One region of the Bradyrhizobium sp. USDA 4369 genome, then DNA from elsewhere that is predicted to be linked to it. Evidence: predicted binding sites of a transcription regulator. Region 1 holds the regulator's gene; each other region holds the start of a gene.

What was found. Region 1 encodes LexA, which represses DNA repair genes until DNA is damaged. Its sites were predicted from a motif close to TGTTCNNNNTGTGTTCNG; they were not measured.
Region 2: a site for LexA is predicted at 2,140-2,157, ahead of ACVIJ6_RS13930 (DNA recombination protein RmuC). Genes of this name have one in related genera too.
Region 3: a site for LexA is predicted at 1,995-2,012, ahead of ACVIJ6_RS12870 (helicase-related protein). Genes of this name have one in related genera too.

Annotation. Positions count from the first base shown of each region.
Region 1 is NZ_JBSRYH010000001.1:6,231,927-6,235,402, forward strand. It holds gene ACVIJ6_RS28295 (ComEC/Rec2 family competence protein) at 1-329, shown strand, start outside; gene ACVIJ6_RS28300 (hypothetical protein) at 638-1,078, opposite strand; gene lexA (transcriptional repressor LexA) at 1,460-2,158, opposite strand; gene ACVIJ6_RS28310 (molybdopterin molybdotransferase MoeA) at 2,360-3,476, opposite strand, start outside.
Region 2 is NZ_JBSRYH010000001.1:3,071,601-3,075,076, forward strand. It holds gene ACVIJ6_RS13920 (AmpG family muropeptide MFS transporter) at 1-374, opposite strand, end outside; gene ACVIJ6_RS13925 (GIY-YIG nuclease family protein) at 498-764, opposite strand; gene ACVIJ6_RS13930 (DNA recombination protein RmuC) at 877-2,109, opposite strand; gene def (peptide deformylase) at 2,279-2,806, shown strand; gene fmt (methionyl-tRNA formyltransferase) at 2,948-3,476, shown strand, end outside.
Region 3 is NZ_JBSRYH010000001.1:2,838,147-2,841,622, reverse strand. It holds gene ACVIJ6_RS12870 (helicase-related protein) at 1-1,853, opposite strand, end outside; gene ACVIJ6_RS12865 (DUF3108 domain-containing protein) at 2,294-3,142, opposite strand.

The sequences.
Region 1 (3,476 bases):
ATGGCCGGTTCGTGGCGCTGACGCTGCGCCCGGAGGCGCTGGCCGACGATTGCACGCGCGCGGCACTGATCGTGACGTCGCGTGCTGCGCCGGCGTCCTGCGCAGCCGCCGCGATCGATCGCCAGCGCCTGCAGCAGCAGGGCGCCTTGATGCTGGCGACGCAGGGGGCGGGATTTGCTGTCACACCGGCGCGCGCCGTCGGCACCAGCCGGCCATGGTGGCCCGCCGCCGAGACTGGCGCGTTCGAACCGGTGCTGACGCCGCGTGCGTCCACGCCACGCGTTCAGGACGCGACACCGCCCGAGGCGGAGCAGGGGACGGAGGATTAGGTCATTCACGACCTGCGAGGGTGGGCCGTTCACCCACGCAATCATCTCAAATGGAACGCCAACATCATGAGACGCTCCGCAGACTCACAAGATGCCCGCCGAGCGCCCCATGTTCGTTACCAGATATTCGTTACCAGAGACCGCCAAGCGGCGGCCGCCGGTTGTTGCCAAAACCCAAAACGAGGAGCTGCCGCGCCGCGTCGGTGCGATCCGTAGAACAGACTTGGCGAATCCAGACCCGGCGAATCCAGACGCGCCTAACGAGGGTGGACTTGCCAAGGAAACGCAGCGGGGGCCGAGCAGTACGATCAGGTGATGCTGATACGGCGAATCGTCGGGCTCTCTGTCGCCGGAAGCTCCTCCGCAACATCCGGGCGTCGATCGGCTGATGGCTTGGTGACCGGCAGCTGCAGCACGGTCACGCGCTGGCCCTCGCACAGCTGGGTCACAAGCACATGGCGCCCGTCGGCGAACTCGACAGCGTCGTGATGGCGATCGGGAATGTGCTTCTCGATGGTGTTGAACTTGGCCACGCGCTCTCGGATCGTGCGGGTCCACAGCCAGCGGCTGTCGTAGCGGACGTCCTCGGCGAACGCGAGCTCGGTGCCGGGGAGCATGCAGACCGCGACGTTGGGCTCGCTTTCCAAGGCGAAGCCACGGGTCGCGGTGCCGCGGAAAGTCGTCGATATCAGCGTCTCGCCGACCTTGGCGGGACGGGAGGCAACGGCATGGAGGCTGTAGTCACACATCGGATCGCTCCTCGTTCAGAGATAGCCGACCCACGCTCCCCCCGGACAGGCGCAGGCCTCTATCAGAGTGGACATCAAGGAGGATGTTAGCGCGCGCTTCGCGGCATTTCTGCGCTGATCTGCACGGCCTCTGCCTGCGCGCGATCACAAGCGTTTGAGCACGCGTTCGAGTCTACCGCGTTGCACATCATGAGGTGCATTGGCAGAGGGCGTGATTGCTTGCCGCCAGCGGCCGCTGTCGCGCGACGCACCGCTTCAAGAGGCGGCCGCCGCATCGTCCCGATGGCGGAGCTCACTCACGCCACCGGTCAGTGCTGAGGTTCGCTGATGGTGATGACCGCTGAGCTTGTCGGCGTCCGTATCCGCGCAGCGTCTCCGCGATCAGTATTTGCGATAGAGGCCAACCAGCTTGCCCTGGATCTTCACCCGGTTGGGCGGCAGGATGCGCACCTCGTAAGCGGTGTTGGCGGGCTCCAGCGCGATCGAGGCGCCGCGGCGCCGGAAGCGCTTCAGCGTCGCTTCCTCGTCGTCGATCAGCGCCACCACGATGTCGCCGGTGTCGGCGGTCTCGTTGCGCTGGATCAGCGCCATGTCGCCGTCGAGGATACCGGCATCGACCATCGAATCGCCGCGCACTTCGAGGGCGTAATGATCGCCATTGCCGAGCATGTCGGCGGGAACGCTGATCGTATGGCTGCGGGTCTGCAGCGCCTCGATCGGGGTACCGGCGGCAATCCGGCCCATGACCGGCACCGCGACGGGCCGCTCGCCGTCGTCGAGCGCGGGCGTGGAGGTTCTCACCTTGCCGAGATTCCCCTCGATGACCGACGGCGTGAAACCGCGGCGGTTGCTGGCCGCCTGCGACAGCTCCGGAAGCTTGATCACCTCGATCGCGCGGGCGCGATTGGGCAACCGACGGATGAAGCCGCGCTCCTCCAGCGCCGTGATCAAGCGATGGATACCGGACTTCGAGCGCAGGTCGAGCGCATCTTTCATCTCGTCGAAGGACGGCGGCACTCCGGCTTCTTTGAGCCGTTCATTGATGAACCGCAGAAGTTCGTACTGTTTGCGCGTCAGCATCTCGACCTGGTCCCCAGTTGGTGTCGTCCGAGTCCCGTGCCGTGCTCCGACGACCAGCGTTCGAGAGCGAAGGGGAATCGGACGATCGCGTTCGCCCGCAACATACTAAAAACAAATCATGAACGGACACTATATGTTCGATGTGTGTTCCGCAATCCCAAAAATATGGTGAACGGACCGGGATTTGCCGGGGAAATCGGCTCAGAGCGGCAGGCGCAGGATCTCGCATGGGCTTCCGGCCGGTGCCCTCGGCGCGAACGCCGGGCGGATCACCAGCGCCTGCGACAGCGCGAGATTCCCGAGCAGCGAGGAATCCTGCTGCGTCACGGGGGTTGCGATCAGCATGCCGTCGGCGCGCTTGTCGAGCTGTGCCCGCAGATAGTCCTCACGCGAATCGTTGGCGCCGAGGTCGCGGCCGAGCAGGGCGGTCTCGCGCGGCAGCTGCGCCTCCCGGCCGATCAGGCTGCGAATCAGCGGCACCAGAAACAGGATCGCGCAGACATAGGACGACACCGGATTGCCCGGCAGACCAATGACGCGCATGCCGGCGAGGCGGCCGTGCATCATCGGCTTGCCCGGGCGCATCGCGATCTTCCAGAACGCCATCTCGACACCCTCGGCCTCGAGCGCCTGCTTGACCAGGTCATGATCGCCGACCGATGCGCCGCCGGTCGTGACGAGAATGTCGGCCGCGGCCTCGCGCGCGCGGCGAATGCCGGCGACGGTCGCTTCGAGCGTATCGGCGGCAATGCCGAGATCGATGGCTTCGGCGCCTTCACTGCGTACCAGCGCGCGCAGCGCGTAGCCGTTGGAATAGACGATCTGGCCGGGCCCGGGCGAGGATCCGGGCATCACCAGTTCGTCGCCGGTCGCGAGCAGCGCCACCTTCGGCCGCCGCCGCACCGGCAGCATCGGATGGTTCATGCTGGCGGCGAGCGACAGATCGCGGTCGCTGAGACAGCGCCCGGCCTGCAGCAGCACCATGCCCTGGTGGAAGTCCACGCCGGCGGGTCGGATGTGCCGGCCCTTGATCGCCGGCTCCGTGATCACGACGTGGCCATCCTCGGCGATCGTGTCCTCCTGGATCACGACTGCATCGGCCCCCTCCGGCACCACGCCGCCGGTGAAGATGCGGGCGGTTTCGCCGGGCCCCACGACGCGGTCGAACGGCCGTCCCGCCGCGACCTCGCCGATGACTTTCAATCGCACCTTGGGCTTGTCGGCGTCGGCCGCGCGCAGGGCATAGCCGTCCATCGCCGACATCGCCTCAGGCGGCTGGGTCCGCAGCGCCGCGAGGTCGCGGGCGAGCACTCGGTGA
Region 2 (3,476 bases), 3.2 Mb from region 1:
GGGTCCGTCAGTGCCAGCAGCAGGATGGCGCCGATCAACAGCAATTGCGCGAACACCAGCCAGCCGCGTCGTCGCCCGAACGCGCGCGCCAGCAGCGGCACATGCAGGGCGTCCACCAGTGGCGCCCACAGGAATTTCAGCGTGTAGGGCGTGCCGACGAGGGCGAACAGCCCGATCGTGCCGAGGTCGACGCCGAGCTCGCGCATCCAGATCTGCAGGGTCGAGCCGGACAACGCCAGCGGCAGGCCCGAGGAAAAGCCCAGGAACAGCACGACCAGCACGCGCGGCTGCAGGTACACGGCCACGCTCTCGCGCCAGGTGGGTTCATTTGGCGCAGCAGCTACCGATTTGGATGTGACTTCAGGAGCAACCATCGAGTGTTGGTAGCAGATTTCGGCGGAGCCACAAGTAAAGCCGTCATCGCCCGGCTTGACCAGGCGATCCAGTATTCCAGAGGCCTATCCATCGCTTCCCGCAATCTCCGGATAGAGATCAATTCAGTTCGGATTGTCCTTCTCAATCAACGAAATCTTCCAGGCCCGCTGCCACTTCTTGAGTCGCTTCTCACGATGAATCGCTTGCTCGATCTGTTCGAAGACTTCGAAGTAGACAAGCCGGGTCACACTGTAGCGTTTGGTGAAGCTGTCGGAGGCCTTCGATCTGTGTTCGGCTACTCGCCGTACCAGGTCATTGGTGACGCCGATGTACAGCGTGCCTCCGATGTGGCTGGCGAGGATGTAAACGTAGTAAGGGCGGGTGCCCATCGGACGTCTCTGGAATACTGGATCGCCCGGTCAAGTATTTAGCCCGGAGACACAGCGGACACGTGACAATCTTGTCTGGATTGCCGTCTCGCGCAACAGATGCAGCCCATCATCACTCGCCCGCCTGCATGCGCCCCGCCAGCGGAAACAGATCCGGCGTCGTTCCTCCAGCAGGCGCAATCCGCGGCGACTCTACCGGCGCATCCTGCTTGCTGAAATCCAGCTCCTCGATGCGGGCGGCGCGCTTCTCGATCTTGTCGGCGGAGATCAGGATCTGGCGGATGTCCTCGCCGACATCGCCAAAATGCTTCTGCAGCTTGAGCACGCGCTCGCGCAGGCGGCCGAGATCGTCGCCGAGATGGATCACCTCGTTGCGGATCTGGTCGGCGGCATCGCGGATGCGCGCATCCTTCATAATCTGCTGCATCACCTGGATCGCCAGCATCAGCAGCGACGGCGACACCAGCACCACGCGGGCGCGATAGGCCTTCTGGATCACGTCGTCGAAGCCGTCATGGATCTCGGCATAGACCGACTCCGAGGGCACGAACATCAGCGCCGTGTCCTGCGTCTCGCCGACGACGAGATACTTCTCGGCAATGTCGTTGACATGCCGCAGCACGTCGCTGCGCAGGCGCTGGGCGGCGGCGCGCTTCTCCTCCTCCGTCTCTGCATCATGCAGCGCCGTGACGGCTTCCAACGGAAACTTGGCATCGATGCACAGCGGGCGCGCATCGGGCAGGAACACGACGCAGTCCGGCCGCCTGCCGCTGGCGAGCGTGTATTGGAAGGCGTAGCTGCCCTTGGGCAGCCCGTCCTGCACGATCGCCTCCATGCGCGCCTGGCCGAAGGCGCCGCGCGACTGCTTGTTGGCGAGCACGTCGCGCAATGTGGACACCTGCGTGGTCAGCTCGCTGAGGTCGCGATGGGCATTGTCGATGATGCCGAGCCGCTCATGCAGCACGCGCAAGGAATCCATGGTGTGGCGTGTGCTCTGCTCCATCGACTGGCCGACGCGATGGGTGACGGCATCGAGGCGCTCGTTGACGCTGCGGGCCAGGTCCACCTGCCGGCCGGCGAGCAGTTGCGCCATGGCATCGACCCGGCCGGACGCTTCGCTCTGGACCCGGATCATCTCGCCGAACCGTTGTTCGAGCTCATCGGTGCGAATCGCCTGCTGTGCGGCAAGCTCGGCGCCGCGGCGGCTGGACCGGGCGACGGCTGCCACGATCATCACGAGCAGCAGCAGCACCAGCACGCCAAATCCGATCAGCGCGTCACTGGCGCGCAGCGGAAGGTCGCCGATCATCACGATGACAGGATTGAGCGATTGGCTGGCGGTCATCACCCCCATCTATCCGATTCGCACTAGCTCGCGAACGAAGAGAGAACATTCGTGGTTAAGATCGGCTTAAGACGTATGGTTAACCAGACGTTGAAATTCATGGTTAGCGATGTCTTAACCCCGCGCCGTCACATTGACCGGGCCTGTTCCGGGGCTTAAATCGCGCGCCATGTCCCTACGAGAAATCATCATCCTGCCGGACAAGCAGTTGCGGCTGGTCTCCAAGCCTGTCGAGAAGGTCACGCCGGAGATCCGGCAGTTGGTCGACGACATGTTCCAGACGATGTACGACGCCCCCGGCATCGGGCTCGCAGCCATCCAGGTTGCGCAGCCGGTCCGCGTCATCACCATGGATCTGGCCAAGCCGGATGCCGGCGGCGAGACCAAGCGCGAGCCGCGGGTCTTCATCAATCCCGAGATCATCGCCAGGTCCGACGAGCTTTCGATCTATGAGGAAGGCTGCCTGTCGATCCCCGAATATTACGAGGAGGTCGAGCGGCCGGCGCGGGTCCGCGTCCGCTTCACCGATCTCGACGGCGTGCTGCGCGAGGAGGATGCCGAGGGACTCTACGCCACCTGCATCCAGCACGAGATCGACCATCTCAACGGCGTGCTGTTCATCGACTATCTGTCGAAGCTCAAGCGCGACCGCGTTCTGAAGAAGTTCACCAAGGCCGCCAAACGCGCGGGCGAGTGATCGACGAACTCTGTCCTCCGTCATGCCCGGGCTTGACCCGGGCATCCACGTCTTGCCTCTCGCGTTGGCGTTCAGACGTGGATGGCCGGGACAAGCCCGGCCATGACGCGGAGGATTCGGCAATGCAGGATCTTCCACCCGATGCCCCTTCGCCTGATCTTCATGGGCACGCCGGATTTCGCCGTGCCCACCCTGCTCGAGCTCGCCGGCCACGGCCACGAGATCGCGGCCGTGTATACGCGCGCGCCGAAGCCCGGCGGCCGTCGCGGCCTGGCTCTGGTGCCGACGCCGATCGAGACCGAGGCGCGACGGCTCGGCATTCCCGTGTTCACGCCGAAGACGCTGAAGACCGAGGAGGCCCTGACCGCGTTTCGCGCCCATCAGGCGGATGCAGCCGTGGTCGTGGCCTATGGCATGATCCTGCCGCAGGCGATTCTCGATGCGCCCAAGCTCGGCTGCTACAACCTCCATGCCTCGCTGCTGCCGCGCTGGCGTGGCGCCGCGCCGATCAACCGCGCCATCATGGCTGGTGACGCCGAGACCGGGGTCATGGTGATGAAAATGGATGTCGGGCTCGACACCGGCGACGTCGCGATGGCCGAGCGCCTGCCGATCACCGATGCGATGACCGCGTCCGACCTGCACGACCAGCTGGCGCGGATCGGCGCCG
Region 3 (3,476 bases), 3.4 Mb from region 1:
AGATCGAGCCGCGCCTGCACCTTGTCGCGCGCCGCGCCCGTCAGGCGCTCATCGGCGATGATCCGCAGCCGCGGATGCAGCGCGTCGTCCGCGGCGACGAGCTTGGCGACCGCGTCGCCGGTCCAGCGGATGGTGCCGTCGGCGGTCAGCACGAGATGCTCGTCCGGCGCATTGGACAGCTTCTCGGCCCGGGCCTCGATCTCGCCAGCCAACGCCTTCTGGGCGGCAGCCTGCAGGGCCTTGGCTTCAGAGCCAGCCTCAGCGGCGTCGGGCGCGAAGGTGAATCCATCGAGGCGGCCGATCGTGTGCCCTTCAACGATCACTTCGCCGGTCTTGCCGATTTCCGTATTCAAAACACTGTTCTCCCGCAGGCGCCGCATCAATACACTGGTACGACGATCAACGAAACGCTCCGTGAGCCGTTCATGAAGGGCGTCTGACAATTTATTTTCAAGTTCGCGGGTAATCCCCTGCCAATAGTCGGGATCACGCAGCCAATCCGGTCGGTTCGCGACGAAGGTCCAGGTGCGAATTTGTGCAATCCGGCCCGACAAGGTGTCGATGTCGCCGTCGACACGGTCGGCCTGATCAACCTGCGCGGCATACCAAGCATCGGGAATCCGCCCTTTCTGCATCAGAAACCCGTAAAGCGTGGTCACGAGCTCGGCATGAGCCGCCGGCGACAGCCGGCGATAATCCGGGATCTGGCAGGCCTCCCACAGACGCTCGACGGCCGCCGCGCCATGGGCCATATCGCGCACCTCGGCGTCGCGCGCGGCGTGATCGAGCACGCGCAGATCCTCCGCGATCGGCGCCCGTGTCAGCGCCTCATGCGCAGGCGCCAGTGCCAGCGACACCTGCAGCGCGCTCAGGGACGCGAAATCGAGCCTCGAATTGCGCCATTGCAGGACCTTCACGGAATCGAAAGTATGGTTCTGCAGCGCGTTGACCAGCTCCGGCTCAAACGGCGCACAACGCCCAGTGGTGCCGAAGGTGCCGTTACGCGTTGCGCGGCCCGCACGCCCCGCGATCTGAGCAAACTCCGACGGGTTGAGCCGACGGAACTGATAGCCGTCATATTTGCGGTCGGAGGCAAAAGCGACGTGGTCGACATCGAGATTGAGACCCATGCCGATGGCGTCGGTGGCGACGAGATAGTCGACGTCGCCGTTCTGGAACATCTCCACCTGCGCGTTGCGCGTTCGCGGCGATAGCGAGCCCAGCACAACCGCGGCGCCGCCATGCTGGCGCCGGATCAGTTCGGCGATCGCGTAGACCTCGTCGGCGGAAAAGGCCACGATCGCGGTCCGGCGCGGCTGCCGCGTGATCTTGCGGTCGCCGGCGAATTCGAGCTGCGACAAGCGCGGCCGCGTCACCATCGAGGCCCCGGGCAGCAGCCGCTCGATGATCGGACGCATCGTCGCAGCGCCGAGCAGCAGTGTTTCGTCGCGACCCCGGCGGTTGAGAATGCGATCGGTGAAGACGTGGCCGCGCTCGAGATCGGCGGCGATCTGGATCTCGTCGACCGCGAGAAACGAGACATCGAGATCGCGCGGCATCGCCTCGACCGTCGAGACCCAATAGCGCGGAGTCTTCGGCTTGATCTTCTCCTCGCCGGTGATCAGCGCCACCGCCTCACTGCCGACCCGGGCGGCAACCTTGTTGTAGACCTCGCGCGCAAGCAGCCGCAGCGGAAGGCCGATGATCCCTGAGGAATGCGCGAGCATGCGCTCGATCGCCAGATGCGTCTTGCCGGTGTTGGTCGGGCCGAGCACGGCGGTGACGCCGTTGCCGGCAACGCGATCGGGCGTGCGCTCGAAAGGCGAGGCAGCCGAAGAAGACGAAAAAGCCATTCGTTAAATTTGGGTCTCGGGCCGGCGTTGCAGGCGCGCGGGTCAGGCGCGATGGGTGCTGAATTTGTCGGGGTTCTGAAGCGGCTGCGATCCTCGCCCTTGTCTCACATTGTGACGCATATAGTGACGCCGCTTAAGCTTCGGAACGCCTTGAGAACGAATCACGAAGGAATCGCTGACTCCATCGTCTTTCCGGCTTCGTTCACCGCAACATCTCGCGCTCTGCGTTGACCACTCCACTAGATCAAGCTTTTGGCCGGTCCACAAGCAACGCTTTCGCCATGGAACCGCCACGCATGGCCACGGAGTCTGAGTCGAATCAGGATCAGGGAAGAGTCAAACGGATTCGCGCAAGAAGACGATGACGCGACACTGTACGCCAAGCGCTTGGCCGCGCATGGCAGCTCACAGCACCGCCGTCGGCGCGGAGGCTTCTGCTGCTACTGCGTCTTGGCGACGTGCGGTGTGGCCTGGGTGATGAAGGACGTGGCCTCCAGCATCGCGGTTCCCAGCGGCGTCGGGATCACCATCTTGAACGGCACCAGGACGCGGGTGCCCGCGATCGGCACGAAGAAGATCTCCATGTTGCGGGCCTGGGCCAGATATTTGATCACGGGACGATCAGGGATGTAGCCTGCCACCGGCGTGAAATAGATCGCGCAGACCAGCGCCGGACCGCGATAGCCCTTGTCGGCCTTCACGTTCTCCATGCGCTTGTAATCGAGCTTGAGCTCGTAGCGCATGCGTCCATCGAACACCGGCGCCGCCCCGCGGCAGGAATCCGGCGACAGCAGCTCGCCATTGCCGGGCACGCGCACCAGCGAGGCCGTCATGGGATCGAGCACGCCGCGCTTATGCGCATCCGTCACCGGAATACGGTCGGGATCGACCGGCGGCGTCGGCTCGATGGCGAAATCCTTTACATTCCCGTTCTGCAGATTGATGTGGATCTGCTCGGACTTCTTCCCCGTGGTGGTCGAGGCCTGGTAGCTCTGGCCGACCAGCGCACCATTGACCACACGTCCCTGGACCGCGCCGGTGCCGGCGCCTTGCGAGAAGCTTTTGAGCAGCCCGGCGGTGCCGCCCTGGGCCGAAGCTCCATATTGCTCGTCGCCGATCTCGACCGCCCAGGTGCCCTTGCCGACAGGGATACCGGCGAGCGAAGCCTCATATTGCGCATCGAGCCGGGCCTGCGCCTGGGCGTTCTGCGCCAGCAGCAGCAGGCCGAGGGCGGAACCGGCCGCGACCAGCCGACAGGAGAGGAATGAGGAAGCCGAAATGATGCTCACGTGAGGGATGATCCTGCCGATCCACCTGCCTGTGCGCCGGATCACCCCGGCACGTCGTCCTTGCTACTTAAGCCAAAAACGCCTTCAAACAACGCGAACCATTCGACAATTGCGGCTTGTCCAGCGCTTTGCGCTCCAACCGCTCGCCACAACCGCGCCCATACACCTGCCAGAGGCTGGGCTTGCGCCTTGCCCGCCGGCGCCTGCCTTGCCGCGTCGCCCTGCTCGCACCGGGATCCGATCCATCGCCCGCGAATACGCCCTTTATATGGTCTAAACTGCCCCCTATACCATTGATTGTACGCCCGCTTTTCGATCCGCTGGCGTTCGCGCC